4 regions of the Micromonospora sp. C41 genome follow, and region 2 is predicted to be linked to each of the others. Evidence: riboswitches for the same ligand, from Rfam matches in the RefSeq annotation. Region 2 holds a riboswitch; each other region holds the start of a gene.
What was found. Region 2 has a riboswitch for cyclic di-AMP ahead of KBX43_RS18205 (NlpC/P60 family protein). Riboswitches for the same ligand answer to the same signal wherever they lie in the genome.

Region 1 (3,723 bases), on a different contig from region 2:
AATACTCTCGGTCGCGGCCCGCGTACTGATGAGGCGCCCGTCAAGGGCGAGTGGAGGTGCTCGCGTGAGCCTGTCGATCGTGAAGTCGGTGCGGCCGGGTGGTGTCGTCCAGATCGCGCCCCGTGGGGAGATCGACGTCGACACCGCGTACGAGGTGCGGGAAGCGATCGCCGAGGTGCTCGCGAAGGGCCGTCCCTCGCGCATCGAGCTGAACATGCGGCTCGTCACGTTCATCGACTCGGTCGGCATCAGCGCCATGGTGGCCGGCTTCCAGACCTGCGAGGTCAGCGGCGTCAAGCTCGTGGTCACCGAGCCGAGCCGGTTCGTGCACCGGCAGCTCTGGGTGACCGGCCTGCTCGGCCTCTTCGGCGCTCCCGAGCCGTGGTTCGCCGACGACACCCCCGAGGTGCTGCCCGGCGCCTGAGCGCCGTTCGCACCCCCTGCGGCCAGGGGACCTTCTACCCGTTGCCAGCCCGGCGTCGGTACGGGACGATCGTCGCGACGTACGACGGCGAGGGGGCCCGCTTGCAGAGCAGCGACAGCTTCAGCTACACCGTGCAGGCCCGGTGCAGCCGGGCCGACGCGGTGGCACTGCTGGGTGACCTGAGTCGCCAGGGCGAGCTGCATCCGCTGATCGTCCGGGTCCGGCAGCTGCCGGCCCGGCCGGGCGCGCTGGCCAGCTACGCGATCACCGACCGGCTGCAACTGGGCCCGCTGCACTTCCCGGTCACGTACCAGGCGGACGTGCTGGTCGCGAGCGAGGACGAGGTGGTCACTGTCGCCCGGCAGCAGCCGGCGACGACGGTGCGCAACCACACCCGGCTGCGCGACGAGCCCGACGGCACCGTGCGCATCGACGTGGAGATCACGCTCACCGCGCCGGCGCCGCTGTTCGGGTACGCGTTCCGCCAGGCCCGGGCGGCTCACCTGAGCCTGGCGGCCCGTCTCGGCGCGACGCTGGAGGGCCGGCCCGATCCGGCCGGCCCCCCGGGAGCGCGCTAGTACACCGACAGGTGCACGTGGTTGGTGTGGTCGCTGGACGGGTCGCCGTTGCCGCCGCTGTACGACTTCCACCCGCTGCTGGGCAGCCAGATCTGCTTGAACCAGATCACGTAGAGCACGGCGAGCGGGTCGGCGTTGCGCACGAAGTACGCGGCCAGGTTGTTGCCGTACGTCCGGTCACCGCCGCTGGCCACGCCGCCGAAGCCGTTCTTCTGGGCGGCGAAGTCGCAGGCCCGCCCCTTCGGGTGCTCGCCCGAGCCGCTGGGCCGGTGGCACGAGACGTACCTGGTGAAACCGGCCGCCTTGGCCTGCTGCAGCGCGTGCAGCGTCCGCGGGGTGATGCAGCCGTTGGCCGGGGTCGGGTCGTTGACGCTGCACGACTCCGACGGCCACGAGCCGTCCGAGTTGCGTGGCGCGGGCTTCGCGTTCTTGCTTGAGGTGCCCTGGACGCTGCCGCCGCCGCTGCTGTTGTTGCGGGCGGAACGTTCGTTCGCCACTTCGAGCGCGCGCTCGGCCTGCTCCTTGCGCTTGCCCATCACCTCGACCTGCTTGCGCTGCTCGCGGATCTCGGTGTCGAGCGCGGCCCGGGTGCGGGTGGCCTCGTCCCGGGTGGTGATCAGCTCGCGCACCGTGCGGTCCTCGTGCGCGGCGACCTGTTCCAGCGTGGCGGCCCGGTCCATGAAGCCCGCCGGGCTGCTGCTGTCGAGCAGCGCGGCGGCGGTGCCGAGCCGCCCGGCGCGGTACGCCACCCCGGCGATCTCACCGACCTTGGCGTCACGTACGGCCAGCTCGGCGCCGACCTTCGCGAGCTGGTCGTTGAGCTGCTTCTGGCGGTTCACCGACCGGTTCAGCGCGGCCTTCGCCTCCAGCCAGCCCTTGCTGGCCGCGTCGAGTTGGGCGCGCAGCTCGGGCGTGCCGCCCTCGTCGTCGCCGGGCGCGGCGGCGAGCAGGGCGGTCCGGGGCGCCGCCGAGGCGGGGGAGGCCGGAACGGTCGCGACGCCGACAGTCAGCGTCGCGACGAGCAGGGCCGCCAACCGGGCGGCCGTCCGTCGTACAGGTGCCACTGGGGGCATTCACATGTCCTTCCGTCAACCGCCGACCGGGTTAGCTGACGGGTTCGGGACGGAAGATCCCTACCGCTGACGCGGATGCACCCCACGTACGTGGTTCCCCGGCTCGCCCCTTCGGGCGATTAGGCGACGGCCACCCCACCTGCGCCGGTGACGCCGGTGGCTGCGGCCGCGACCGAGCCTACCGGCGCGGCCCGGGCGTGGCTCCGTTGCGCAGTGCCGCATGGTGGGGCAAAACCGACATAAGTGTACAGCAGTCACGGTGATTTAAGTCTGCCCTAATCACCACTCGGTCTTTCCGCACACTCCGGCTGACGCTCCGGGTTCGACCTGCAACGTGGCGTGATCGATGGAGAAGTCCTCGTGCAGCGCCGTCCGCGCGGCGGCCAGCACCCCGGCCGGGTCCACGCCCGGGTCGGTGGTCAGGTGCGCCGAGGCCACCTCCATGCCCGAGGTGAGCGTCCAGACGTGCAGGTCGTGCACCTCGGCCACGCCGGGGACCGCGGCCAGCCGGTCGTGCACGGCGGTCACCTGGAGGTGCTCCGGCGCCGCCTGCACCAGGATGCGCACCGCGGCCCGGCCGAGCCGCCAGGTGCGCGGCAGGATGAACAGGCCGATCCCGACGGCGACCAGTGGGTCCGCCCACCACCAGTCGGTCACCGCGATGACCAGCGCCGCGGCGATCACGCCGAGCGAGCCGAGCAGGTCGCCGAGCACCTCCAGGTACGCGCCGCGCAGGTTGATGCTCTCCTTCGCCCCGGCGCGCAGCAGCGCGAAGGCGACGATGTTGGCGAGCAGGCCGAGCACCGCCACCACGAGCATCGGGCCGGCCAGCACCTCCGGCGGCTCGCCGAAGCGGCGTACCGCCTCGATCAGGACGTAGACCGCGACGGCGCCGAGCAGCACGGCGTTGGCGAGGGCGGCGAGCACCTCCAGCCGGTAGAGGCCGAACGTGCGCTGCGGGTCGGTGCCGGCGCGCCGGGTGGCGGTGATCGCCGCGAGGGCCATGCCGATGCCGAGCACGTCGGTGAACATGTGCCCGGCGTCGGAGAGCAGGGCGAGCGAGCCGGTGGTGAAGGCGGCCACCGCCTCGACCACCATCAGGACGGCGAGCAGCGCGAACGCGGCCCAGAGCCGGCCTGCGTGGCGGTGTGCCGCGTTGGCCACCGCGCTGCTGTGGTCATGACCTGCGCCCACGCCAACACCCTCCCTGCCGCGTACCGGCCGGGCCCAATGTATGCTCACATCGCTATGTATGCAAGTGAACTGTGGGTGGCGCGGGCGTGGCCCCTCACCCCACCGGGTCGAGCGTGGTGAGGCGCTGGGTCGCCCGGGACAGCGCCACGTAGAGCGTGCGCACCCCCGAGCCCGGATCGGCCCGGATCTCGCTCGGCGCCACCAGCACCACGCCGTCGTACTCCATGCCCTTGGCCTGGAGGCTGGTCACCACCTGGAGCCGGCCCGCGCCGAGCGCGCCCAGCCAGCCGGCCACCTCGTCCCGGCGCGGCACCGGCGTGATCACGCCGACGGTGCCCTCCACCTGGCCGAGCAGCGCCTCGGCCGCCTCGACGGTGGCCGCCGGCAGCTCGGCGGCGGGCACCGTGCGCTCGACCGGCGGAACGCCGGTGGACCGGACCGCGTCGGGCAGCGG
Region 2 (3,723 bases):
GGCCGGGTTGTGGAACCACGCCTTCTGGCCGAGGTACCAGATCGCGGTCCAGTCGCCCTGCCGGCCGGCGAGCGCGTACGTCTGGCCGGCCGAGGCGCGGGCGCCGTGGTCGGAGATGTACATGGTGTCCGGCGTGCCGTCCGGGCGCAGCCCGAGGTCGTTGACGAGCGGGGCGTCCGGGCTCGGCGCGGTCCGCAGGATCACCGCGGAGGAGCCGCGCGAGGGGCACGGCTGCGCCGGCGGGGTGGGCGTCGGGACGCCCGGCGGCTGCTGGTTGCAACCGGTGAACGCGGGCCGGTTGGTGGCGAAGTCCGGGTCGATGGTGACCAGGCCGGTCTTCGCCGTGCCGGTGCCGCGGAACGGCGCCTTCATCAGGTCGAAGTAGTGCGACCAGTCCCAGTAGGGCCCCGGGTCCCAGTGCATGCCGCCCACGTTGGCGGCGGTGATGCCGGGCACGTTGTCGTGGCCGATGATGTGCTGCCGGTCCATCGGGATGCCGAACTTCAGCGCCAGGTGGCGGACCAGCTTGGCGGAGGTGCGGTACATCGCCTCGGTGTACCAGGTGCCCTGGCCGGCGAAGCCCTCGTGCTCCAGGCCGATGGACTTGGCGTTGACGTACCAGTTGCCGGCGTGCCAGCCGACGTCCTTGGTCTTGATGTGCTGGGCGATGTAGCCGTCCACCGAGCGCAGCGTGTAGTGCCAGCCCAGGTAGTCGGCCCGCTTCACCAGGTCGACGCTCGGGCCGAAGTAGCCCTCGGTGTCGTGGATGACGATGTACTCGATCTTCTGCTGCTTCGGCCGGTCAGCCAGGTCGTGGTTGCCGTAGTCGCCCGGGTCGTCGCTGAGCTGCTCGTAGGGCGCGGGAATCCACTCGCAGGCCAGCCGGACCGGGCACTCCAGCCCGTCCGGCCGCTGCGCGGTGCGCAGGCCGAGGCGGGCCAGCCGGGAGCGGTCCGGCTTCGCGGCGGTGGCGGCGAGCGTGACCCGCTGGCCGTCGTCGGTGGTCCGGGTGGCGCCCTGGCCGAGCTGGTCGTAGACCTCGTCGGCGAAGGCCGCCGCCGCGTCGGCGGTGTCCGCGCCGGAGTAGCGGGCCACCGCGGCGTACCAGGCCGCCGGGTCGGTGCCGGCGCCGACCGGCCCGCCCAGAGCCTTCTGGTACGACGACAGCAGCGCCGCGCCGCCGCGGATGTTCGCGGCCGGGTCGGTGCGCAGCGTCCCCGCGTCCAGCCCGGTGAGCGCGGCGGCCGCGTCGAGCGTCTGGAGCGAGGCGCTCGGCAGCGGCGTCTCCCGCGTCGGCGCGGCGGCGGTGGCCGGGTCGAGCTTCAGCGGCCGGGAGTCGTCGCCGCGCGGGTCCTCGTCCTCGTCGACGTGGGCGCTGCCCGGCGTGGCGAGGATGTGCGCGGCGTCGGTCAGGTGCATCGGGCCGTAGCCGCCGCTGGTGCTGGGCTGACCCGGGTGGGTGTCCCAGCGGGACTCCAGATAGGAGACACCGAGCAGCACGTTCTGGGGCACGCCGTACTCGGCCGCGGCGGCGGCGTATTGTTGTTGCCGGTCGCTCGCGGGCGCGGACGTGTCCGGCGCGGCGGTAACCGGGCCGGTGGTCGCCAGCGCGGTGGCCGTGGCCACGGCGGCGGCGAGCAGTATCCGTCTGCCCGACGGCGGGGCGGAGAGATGCATCGAACCTCCTGGACAGGGATGGGGGTCACTGCGTTTCCACCCTCACTCCGCACACCCGCGACGGTCAATACCTTTCCAGTAAGTAATCAGTCGTGAAAGAAAATTTCACCTCCGTGCGCGGTGTGGCGCTGGATCGCGTACGGAGTGTCACGGCGCTGGAAGTTGCGGATCGATAACGGTGGTCCCTACTCTGGTGAATCGTCGGCCGCACGTCTCACCGTCCAACCCGGTCGGTGACGGTCCGACACCGCCGAGTCGCCTCCGGGCGAGCCGGGGAACCAGGTACCTGGGGTGAATCCGCAGCGCTGCTGCGGTAGGGCGGCTCCCTTCCCGCCCGAATCCGTCAGCTAACCCGGTAGGCGGTACGGAAGAAGGAGTACGGACGCCCGGTGGCACTCCATGCCCCGCGGCCGTCGTCGAACCGGTCGGTCGACCGGTCCAGCGCCGCGCCGCGTTCCCGCTGGTCCCGCTTCACCACCGCCCTCGCCGCACTGGTCGGCACCGCCGTCGTACTGACCGGCGGCGCCACTGCGGCACACGCCGAACCCTCGGTCGCCGAGATCGAGGCCCAGATCGACCGCGACTGGAACAAGCTCGAACCGGTCATCGAGCAGGTCAACGACGTACGCGAGCAGCTCGCCGCGCGGCGCAGGCAGGCCGACGCGCTCGGCCGCCAGATCGCACCCCTCCAGGCGCGGGTGGACGCCGCGCTCGGTCAGGTCGGCGGCCTCGCCGCCGACGCCTACAAGGCCGACAACCTCTCCACGGTCAACGCGCTGCTCGGCAGCCGCTCACCCGGTGACCTGGTCGACGGCCTGGAGCTGCTCGACCGCTTCGCGCACCGCCAGCACGAGCAGGTGCGCTCGGTCGCCGCGCTGCGCGACGAGCTGGCGGCGAAGAAGAAGCCGCTGGACGAGATGATCGCCGGCCTGGCGCGCACCGAGGCCCAGCTCGCGGCGAAGAAGAAGCAGATCGACGCCGAGATCGCCAAGCTGGAGAAGCTGCGGCTCAAGGTGTACGGCAAGGGCGGCGGCGGCCCGCTGCGCCCGGCGCCCTGCCCGGCCGGCTATCCCGGCGGCCCGGCCGGAGCGGCGGTGAAGTTCGCCTGCGCCCAGATCGGCAAGATCTACGTCTGGGGCGCCGCCGGCCCGGACCACTTCGACTGCTCGGGCCTCACCATGGCGGCCTGGGCCAAGGGCGGCGTCTCGCTGCCGCACAGCGCACGCCAGCAGCACGGCGTGACGAAGCGCATCAGCCGGGCCGAGCTGCGCGCCGGCGATCTCGTCTTCTACTACAGCGACCTGCACCACGTGGCGATGTACGTGGGCGACGGCTGGGTGGTGCACGCCTCCCAGTCCGGCAAGCCCATCACGATGAAGCGGGTCGACGACGGCGACATCAACAGCTACGGCCGCGTGTAAGGAAGGGCCCCCTCTTAACGCCTCCGGTAGAGGAGGGGGCCCTTCTTAACAACTGCGCCCGGCGTCAGCGCGTCGGCCAGGTGCGCCAGCTCTGCCAGGACCGGCTCGGCGTCGGGCCGCGCTGCCCCTGGTAACGCGAGCCGTAGACGGCCGAGCCGTACGGGTGCTCGGCCGGCGAGGAGAGCCGGAAGATGCAGAGCTGGCCGATCTTCATGCCGGGCCAGAGCGTGATCGGCAGGTTCGCCACGTTCGACAGCTCCAGCGTGACGTGGCCGGAGAAGCCGGGGTCGATGAAACCGGCTGTCGAGTGGGTCAGCAGACCCAGCCGCCCCAGGCTCGACTTGCCCTCGATTCGGCCCGCGAGCTGGTCGCCCAGCGAGATCACCTCAAGCGTGGAGGCGAGCACGAACTCGCCCGGGTGCAGCACGAACGGCTGGCCCTCGGGCACCTCCACCATCGAGGTGAGGTCGTCCTGCTGGACCGACGGGTCGATGTGTGTGTAGAGGTGGTTGTTGAAGACCCGGAACAGCCGGTCCAGGCGTACGTCGATGCTCGACGGCTGCACCAGCGTGGGCTCGAAGGGCTCCAGCGCGAGCGTGCCGGCCTTGATCTCGGAGATCAGGTC
Region 3 (3,723 bases), on a different contig from region 2:
GTTGACGCAGTGGCCGCAGGTCATACCGCTCACCTGGTAGGTGCTCTCCATGTCGCCCTCCGATCTCATACCCCCTGGGGGTACAGCCGGAACGTTAGCATACCCCCGAGGGGTACGCTATCCTCGTTCTCATGACCGCTCCGTCCAGCCCGACCCGGGGCTACACCGCCAGCAAGGACCAGCTCCTCGCCCGGCTCCGCCGGATCGAGGGTCAGGTCCGTGGCATCGAGAAGATGGTCGAGGACGACCGTTACTGCATCGACGTGCTGACCCAGATCTCGGCCATCCAGGCGGCGCTGGACAAGGTCGGCCTCGGCCTGCTCGACGGGCACGCGCGGCACTGCATGCACGAGGGCGCCGCCGAGGGCCGGGCCGACGAGATGGCGACCGAGATGATGGCCGCCGTCGGCCGCCTGATGAAGCGCGGCTGAACGGGACCTCCGCCCCTCCGAGCAGGGCACATCGACCCGCGCCGACGCGCCCGTGCGGCCGTACCGTCGAAGTGGCGGGCAGGCCGGCCCCGGCGGACCCGCGGTGACGGACGGAGGGCGGCCCGATGATGTGGCAGAGCCCGATGATGGGCTGGATGTGGATCTGGTCCCTGGCGGTGCTGGCGGTGCTGGCAGGGCTCCTCTGGCTGGCCGTACGGTGGACCGGCCCGCAGCGGTCCGGGCCGACGGCGGCCCGGCGCATCCTCGACGAGCGGTACGCCCGCGGCGAGATCGACGAGGACGAGTACCGGCGACGCCGGGCCGGACTGGCCTGACCCGCGCGGGGCGCGCGTCACCGGTCACGGTGTCCGGGAGCACCCAGCCGGGCTGCCTACCATGTCGGGGCGACGACCCGGACGTGGTCGACACGTCCGCGCCGGCCCGGTGACCAGACCGGTCCGGCGGACCAGGCGTCGCCGCGACCGTTGGGAGAGACGCCTTGGGTGCCGACCACACCCGCCCCGCACCGCCCACGCCACCGGGCGTACGGCGGCTGCTCGTCGCCGTGGTGGTGCCGCTGTTCGCGCTCACCGTGATCGCCGCGCTGGTGCTCTGGCCCCGGCAGGACCGGGAGCCGGTCGGCGGCGCGGACGTCCCCCGCTACCACGGCACCGTGACCCGGGTGGTCACCGAACCCTGCCCGCCGACGCCGGAGGCCCCGGAGGGCGCGGGCGGCCCCTGCGGCACCGCGACCGTCGCCGCCGAGCAGGGCCCGGACGCGGGACGGCAGGTCGAGACGCCGCTCCCGGCCGGACCGGGCGCGCCCCGGGTCGAGGTCGGCGACAAGATCGTCCTGGTCGAGCTGATCGACCCGGCCGACCCTTCGATGAAGTCCTACAACATCGCCGAGCACCAGCGCGGCACACCGCTGATCTGGCTGCTTGTGCTCTTCGCCGCCGCGATCGTGGCGTTCGGCCGCTGGCGCGGGCTCGCCGCGCTCGGCGGCTTGGCGGCCAGCTTCGCCATCCTGCTCGGCTTCGTGCTGCCCGGCATCGGTGGCGGCCAGCCGCCGCTGCTGGTGGCGATCGTGGGCGCCGCGTTGATCATGTTCGTGGTGCTCTATCTGACGCACGGGATCACCGCGCAGACGTCGGTGGCGGTGCTCGGCACGCTCGGCAGCCTGGTGATCACCGGCGTGCTCGGCCTGCTCGCCACGTCCGCCACCCATCTGACCGGCTTCGGCAGCGAGGACGCCACCACGCTGTCCATGTTCCAGGGCGACGTGGACCTGCACGGGCTGCTGCTGGCGGGCATCATCATCGGCTCGCTGGGCGTGCTGGACGACGTCACCGTCACCCAGGCGGCCACCGTCACCGAACTCGCGCACGCCAACCCGGGGCTGTCCCGGCGGCAGCTCTACCGGGCGGCGACCCGCGTCGGCCGGGCCCACATCGCGTCCACCGTCAACACCATCGTGCTGGCGTACGCGGGCGCGTCGCTGCCACTGCTGCTCCTGCTGGTCGCCGACTCCCGCCCGGTGAGCCAGATCCTCACCAGCGAGTTCCTCGCCCAGGAGATCGTCCGCAGCGCGGTGGCCACGCTCGGCCTGATCGCCGCCGTACCGCTGACGACCGCACTGGCCGCGATCGTGACCACCGCCGGACGGCGCGCGCCCGGTCCGGAGCCGGCGTCGCCCGTGCCCCCGCCGCCCCGTCCGCCGACCGGACGCGACGACGCGCTGGAGGCGCTCGGCGGCGGAAAAAGTACGGAGGCGACATGGTGACACTCCGCACGGTGACCATCGATTTCAAACGCGACGCTGGTCACGGTGCGCCACGGCGAAATCTCGCTATTGGTCGGCTTCCGGACGTAGATCCGCAGGAGTGCTGTCGGGTAACCTCGCTGCCGGTCACCGCCGAAGGCGCGCACCGGCGCCAGCGGTGCCGCCGCCCAATCGCCTGCGGGCGAGCCGGGGAACCAGGTACATGGGGTGAATCCGCGCGAGCGGTAGGGGCCACTTCCGTCCCGAACCCGTCAGCTAACCCGGTCGGCGGCCGACGGAAGGGAACACTGTGACGCCACCCCTGCGCCGCTGGCTGACACCCCTGGTGGCCGTGCTGGCCTCGCTGGCAGTGCTGGCCGGGCCGAACTCGGCGACGGCGGCCCCCGCCGCGGCGGCCCCGAAGCCGTCCGGGCACGAGGAGGACGGCGAACCACCGCTCATCACCGAGGCGATCGACAGCGCCAACCGGAACTTCCTCCAGGCGAAGGCGAAGCTGGCCAAGTCGCAGGACCGCCAGCGGCGGCTGGCCGCCGAGGTACAGGCGGCACAGGCCGAACTCGAGGCGCTCAGCCCGCAGGTCAACCAGCTCGCCGCCCAGTCCTACCGGACCGGCCGGATGGGCGCGATGGCGATGCTGCTGGAGAGCAACTCGCCCGACTCGTTCGTCCGCCGCGTCAACGCCCTGGACGAGCTGAACCTCCTCAACGCGCAGCGCCTGGCCGCCATCAACGCGGTCAAGAACCGCGCCGAGACGGCCAAGATCGCGCTCGACGCCGAGGTGCGCGAGCAGGAGAAGCAGAAGAACGCGATGGAGCGCGAGAAGGTGCAGGCCGAACGCGCCCTCAAGCTCGTCGGCGGCCTCGGCTTCACCGGCGGCCTGGTCGACGCCACCTCACCGGTCGCCAAGATCGGCCCCGGCCGCACCGCCGACGGCGGCTGGAAGGCCGAGTCGTGCAGCGAGAACGACCCGACCACCTCGGGCTGCATCACGCCGCGGACGCTGCACGCCTACAAGGAGGTCCGGCGCGCCGGCTACACGCGCTTCGTGGGCTGTTACCGGCCGGGCGGGCCGTGGGAGCACCCCAAGGGCAAGGCGTGCGACTGGTCGCTGCAGAACAGCGGCTTCTCACCCTGGCACAACAACGACACCCGCAAGTACGGCAACGACGTGGCCGCCTTCCTCATCCGCAACGCCGACCGGCTGGGCATCTACTACGTGATCTGGAACCGGCAGATCTGGTTCCCGGCCACCGGCTGGAGGTCGTACAGCGGGCCGTCGAACCACACCGACCACGTCCACATGTCGATGCTCTGACCTGGACGCAGCAAGAAGGGGCCGCCCCCGTGGGCGGCCCCTTCGTCGTCCGGCGCTCCGGTCAGCCGGCCAGCGCCGCGTCCGCGTCCGCCGGCGACGAGGGAGCGGGCAGTGACGCCGGGACCTGCGCCACTGTCCGCACCTCGCCGCCGGAGAGCCGGTACGACATCCCCGCCACCGTGCACCGGCCCGCC
Region 4 (3,723 bases), on a different contig from region 2:
ATGTACAACCCGTCGGCGCTCGGCGACCCGAACTGCTACTCCAGCAGCATCCCGTCGACCGAGGTGCACGCCGCGGCCGGGCCCGGCAACCACTGGTTCTACCTGCTGGCCAACGGCAGCAGCCCGACCAACGGGCAGCCGTCCAGCTCGACCTGCAACAGCAGCAGCGTGAGCGGACTGGGCATCCAGAAGGCCATCAAGATCATGTACAACGCCATGCTGCTGAAGACGTCGTCCTCGTCCTACCTGAAGTACCGCGTCTGGACGTTGCAGGCGGCGAAGAACCTCTACCCGAGCAGCTGCACCGAGTTCAACGCGGTCAAGGCGGCCTGGGCGGCGGTCAGCGTGCCGGCCCAGTCGGGTGAGCCGACCTGCGCCGGCGGCACCCCGACGCCCACGCCGACCGCCACCACCACCCCGCCGTCGGGCGGCTGCTCCGGCAACAAGCTCGCCAACCCCGGCTTCGAGTCGGGCAACGTGAGCTGGACCGCCTCGTCCGGCGTCATCACCACCGACAGCGGCCAGGCCGCCCACGGCGGCTCGTACAAGGCGTGGCTGGACGGGTACGGCTCGTCGCACACCGACACGCTCAGTCAGTCGGTGACGATCCCGGCCGGATGCCGCGCGACGTTCAGCTTCTGGCTGCACATCGACAGCGCGGAGACGACCACCGGCACCGCGTACGACAAGCTCACCGTCAAGGCCGGCAGCACCACGCTGGCCACCTACTCCAACCTGAACAAGGCCACCGGCTACGTGCAGCGGTCCTTCGACATCTCGTCGCTCGCAGGCACCACGGCGACCATCTCGTTCAGCGGCGTGGAGGACAGCTCACTGCAGACGTCCTTCGTCGTCGACGACACCGCGGTCACCCTGAGCTGACCGTGGCGTAGCGCGGCCGGTCGTCGTCCTCCCGGCGGCCGGCCGCATCGTCGTGCCGGGCGGTGCCGCGTCGCGCGTGGCCGCCGCCACGTGCCGGGGCGGCGCCGCGTCGTGCCGGGCCGTGTGCGGTCGGGTCAGGCCGGACGCCCGGCCTGGGACGCCGTGCCGCGGTCGCGGTGGATCCGCGCGGCCGCCTCGTGCATCGCGCGACCGAACAGCTCGGCCTGGTCACCCATGCTGCCGAGCCGGGCGGCGAGCGCGTCGGCGTCGGCCCGCGCCGACGCGCTGACCCGGGCGTCCAGCTCGGACAGCGCGGCGTTGGCGGCGGCGGTGACATGTCCGCACAGGACGTCGAGGGGCTCGCCGGCCAAGTCCGGGTCGATCGTCACGGAATCCAGCCGGCCACCCTGAACGGCGACCGCGCGGACCCGGCCGTCGGCTGCGGTGCCCTCGGCGCGCAGCAGGTCGCCCGGCTCGCCGTCGGCGTGCTCCGAGGCCCGGGAGCGCATCGCGGTGAGCGCCTGCTGCGTGCGGGTCAGCAGTTCGTCGATGCTCGCGGCCGCCGAGAACGGATCGTTGGTCATTTCCGCGCTTTCTTCACGTCTGAGCCGATCATCGTGACCCTAGCAACCGGCTCCGACGAATCGCGGTCAGCGGCCGTCACGGGTGGCGTCCGGCGCCGCGAGCAGGCCGGACACCGGCGGCGCGGCGTGTCGCGGGCGGCCGGACGCCCCGCCCCGGCGACCCGGCCGGGCGTCCGGACCAGATCAGCGCAGACGCAGCCGCTGACCGGGGAAGATCAGGCCGGGGTCGTCGCCGACCACTGCCCGGTTGCGCTCGTGCAGGGCACGCCAGCCACCGTCGACGCGCTGCGCCACGGCGATCTCCGACAGCGTGTCCCCGCGCCGGACCACGTACGTCCCGGCCGACGGCTGCGGCGCCGCAGTCGTCGCGGCCCGCTCCGGCGCGGCCTTACGCGTGGCGGCCCGCTTCGGGGCGAACTTCTTCGAGGTGGCCTTCTTCGGGGCCGCCCGCTCGGACCGGGTCGCCGCGGCGTTCGCCGAGCCGCCCTTCTTGCCGCAGACCGGCCACGCGCCGATGCCCTGGCCGCGCAACACCTTCTCCGCGACGGCGATCTGCTCGGACCGGCTGGCCAGGTCGGCGCGGGCGGCGTACTTCTGGCCGCCGTAGCCGTTCCAGGTGGCGCGGGAGAACTGGAGCCCGCCGTAGTAGCCGTTGCCGGTGTTGATCTTCCAGTTGCCGCCGGACTCGCAGCGCGCGACCGCGTCCCAGTTGACGCCCGCGCTGGCCGGTGCGGCCGGGCCGAACAGGCTCGCGGCGCCGACGGCGGCGCCGGCCAGGACCGCTCCGAGAGCGGTACGGCGGCTTCGGGCCGAGTATGCAGTTGCCATGTGGATTCCTCCACGCCGACGAGGTGAGCTGTCGGGTTCGGGCCGAGGAGCCCGGCCGCCGGTGGCGGCTTCACCCCGAGGTGACGATGCACCGTGGAACGTGTGGTTCCCCCGCTCCCGCACGAGGTTCGGTTACCGGGGCCGGCGGCGGGATTTGGCGTTTCCGGCCCGCGGTGCCCGCGAATGCGAACGAAACCGACGCTAAGGACGGTTTGCGACGATCGTCCACTTCTTGTGATGGTGTTCACCCGGCCGGGCTACCACCTGTGGAGCTACCGTGGCAGGGCCGAGCAAGATCACGGGAGGGGCGGGACGGATGACCGATCACGGACACGAGCTCACCTTCGGCGGCTTCATCACGCCCGCCGCCGGGCAGCCCGACCAGGTGGTGGCGCTGGCCACGCTCTGCGAACAGGTCGGGCTGGACCTGGTCACGTTCCAGGACCACCCGTACCAGCCGGGGTTCCTGGACACCTGGACGCTGATGTCCTACGTGGCCGCCGTCACCGAGCGCATCCGCCTGGCCGGCAACGTGCTCAACCTGCCGCTGCGCCAGCCGGTGGTGCTGGCCCGCAGCGTGGCCAGCCTGGACCTGCTCACCGGCGGCCGGGTCGAGATGGGACTCGGCGCGGGTGCGTTCTGGGACGCGATCGAGGCGACGGGCGGGCGGCGCCTGTCCCCCGGCGCGGCGGTCGAGGCCCTGGACGAGGCGATCCGGGTGATCCGCGAGGTCTGGGACACCGACCGCCGCGGCATGATCCGCGTCGACGGCGAGCACTACCGGGTGGTCGGCGCCAAGCGCGGTCCGGCGCCCGCGCATCGGGTGGGCATCTGGGTCGGCGCGTACAAGCCGCGCATGCTGCGCCTGGTCGGCCGCGCCGCGGACGGCTGGCTGCCCTCCCTGTCCTACCTGCCCAAGGGCCCCGACGAGCTGCCCGCCCTGAACGCGCTCGTGGACGAGGGCGCGCAGGCCGCCGGGCGCGACCCGGCCGAGATCCGCCGCATGCTCAACGTGACCGGCACGTTCGCGCGCTCGTCGGCCGGCTTCCTGGCCGGGCCGCCGGAGCAGTGGGTGGAGGAGCTGGCCAGGCTCACGCTGGAGCACGGCATCACCACGTTCATCCTCGGCAGCGACGAGCCGCGCGCGATCCAGATCTTCGCCCAGGAGGTCGCGCCGGCGGTCCGCGAACTCGTCGCCGCCGAGCGCACCGCGCCCGGCAGCGGGGCCCGCGCGGTCGCCGACGACACAGCCGCCACCGGCGGCGCGGCCACGCTGGCGGTCACCCCCACCCCCGACCCGGGGGTACGTCTGAGCGCGCGCCGCCCCTGGGACGAGTCGACCCGGCCGACCGCCCCGCCGCCTCCGGCCGGCCAGGTCTACCCACCCCGGGGGCAGGCCGCCGGGCAGCACCTGGTGGACGTGCACGAC

Region 1: it holds a riboswitch for cyclic di-AMP, as region 2 does, so the genes downstream of both, KBX43_RS27065 (hypothetical protein) here and KBX43_RS18205 (NlpC/P60 family protein) in region 2, are expected to answer to the same signal.
Region 3: it holds a riboswitch for cyclic di-AMP, as region 2 does, so the genes downstream of both, KBX43_RS08785 (hypothetical protein) here and KBX43_RS18205 (NlpC/P60 family protein) in region 2, are expected to answer to the same signal.
Region 4: it holds a riboswitch for cyclic di-AMP, as region 2 does, so the genes downstream of both, KBX43_RS02210 (transglycosylase family protein) here and KBX43_RS18205 (NlpC/P60 family protein) in region 2, are expected to answer to the same signal.

What each region holds. Positions count from the first base shown of each region.
Region 1 is NZ_JAGPXP010000035.1:46,110-49,832, reverse strand. Features, by position in the region: gene KBX43_RS27075 (STAS domain-containing protein) at 65-424, shown strand; gene KBX43_RS27070 (SRPBCC family protein) at 466-1,002, shown strand; gene KBX43_RS27065 (hypothetical protein) at 999-2,075, opposite strand; cyclic di-AMP (ydaO/yuaA leader) riboswitch at 2,080-2,211, opposite strand; gene KBX43_RS27060 (cation diffusion facilitator family transporter) at 2,355-3,269, opposite strand; gene KBX43_RS27055 (AAA family ATPase) at 3,364-3,723, opposite strand, start outside.
Region 2 is NZ_JAGPXP010000016.1:10,516-14,238, forward strand. Features, by position in the region: gene KBX43_RS18200 (N-acetylmuramoyl-L-alanine amidase) at 1-1,677, opposite strand, end outside; cyclic di-AMP (ydaO/yuaA leader) riboswitch at 1,916-2,053, shown strand; gene KBX43_RS18205 (NlpC/P60 family protein) at 2,067-3,098, shown strand; gene dcd (dCTP deaminase) at 3,163-3,723, opposite strand, start outside.
Region 3 is NZ_JAGPXP010000006.1:29,569-33,291, reverse strand. Features, by position in the region: gene KBX43_RS08805 (heavy-metal-associated domain-containing protein) at 1-51, opposite strand, end outside; gene KBX43_RS08800 (metal-sensitive transcriptional regulator) at 132-431, shown strand; gene KBX43_RS08795 (SHOCT domain-containing protein) at 557-766, shown strand; gene KBX43_RS08790 (YibE/F family protein) at 931-2,214, shown strand; cyclic di-AMP (ydaO/yuaA leader) riboswitch at 2,369-2,500, shown strand; gene KBX43_RS08785 (hypothetical protein) at 2,504-3,529, shown strand; gene KBX43_RS08780 (carbonic anhydrase) at 3,591-3,723, opposite strand, start outside.
Region 4 is NZ_JAGPXP010000002.1:10,508-14,230, reverse strand. Features, by position in the region: gene KBX43_RS02220 (M4 family metallopeptidase) at 1-882, shown strand, start outside; gene KBX43_RS02215 (YbaB/EbfC family nucleoid-associated protein) at 1,017-1,466, opposite strand; gene KBX43_RS02210 (transglycosylase family protein) at 1,650-2,294, opposite strand; cyclic di-AMP (ydaO/yuaA leader) riboswitch at 2,293-2,438, opposite strand; gene KBX43_RS02205 (LLM class flavin-dependent oxidoreductase) at 2,611-3,723, shown strand, end outside.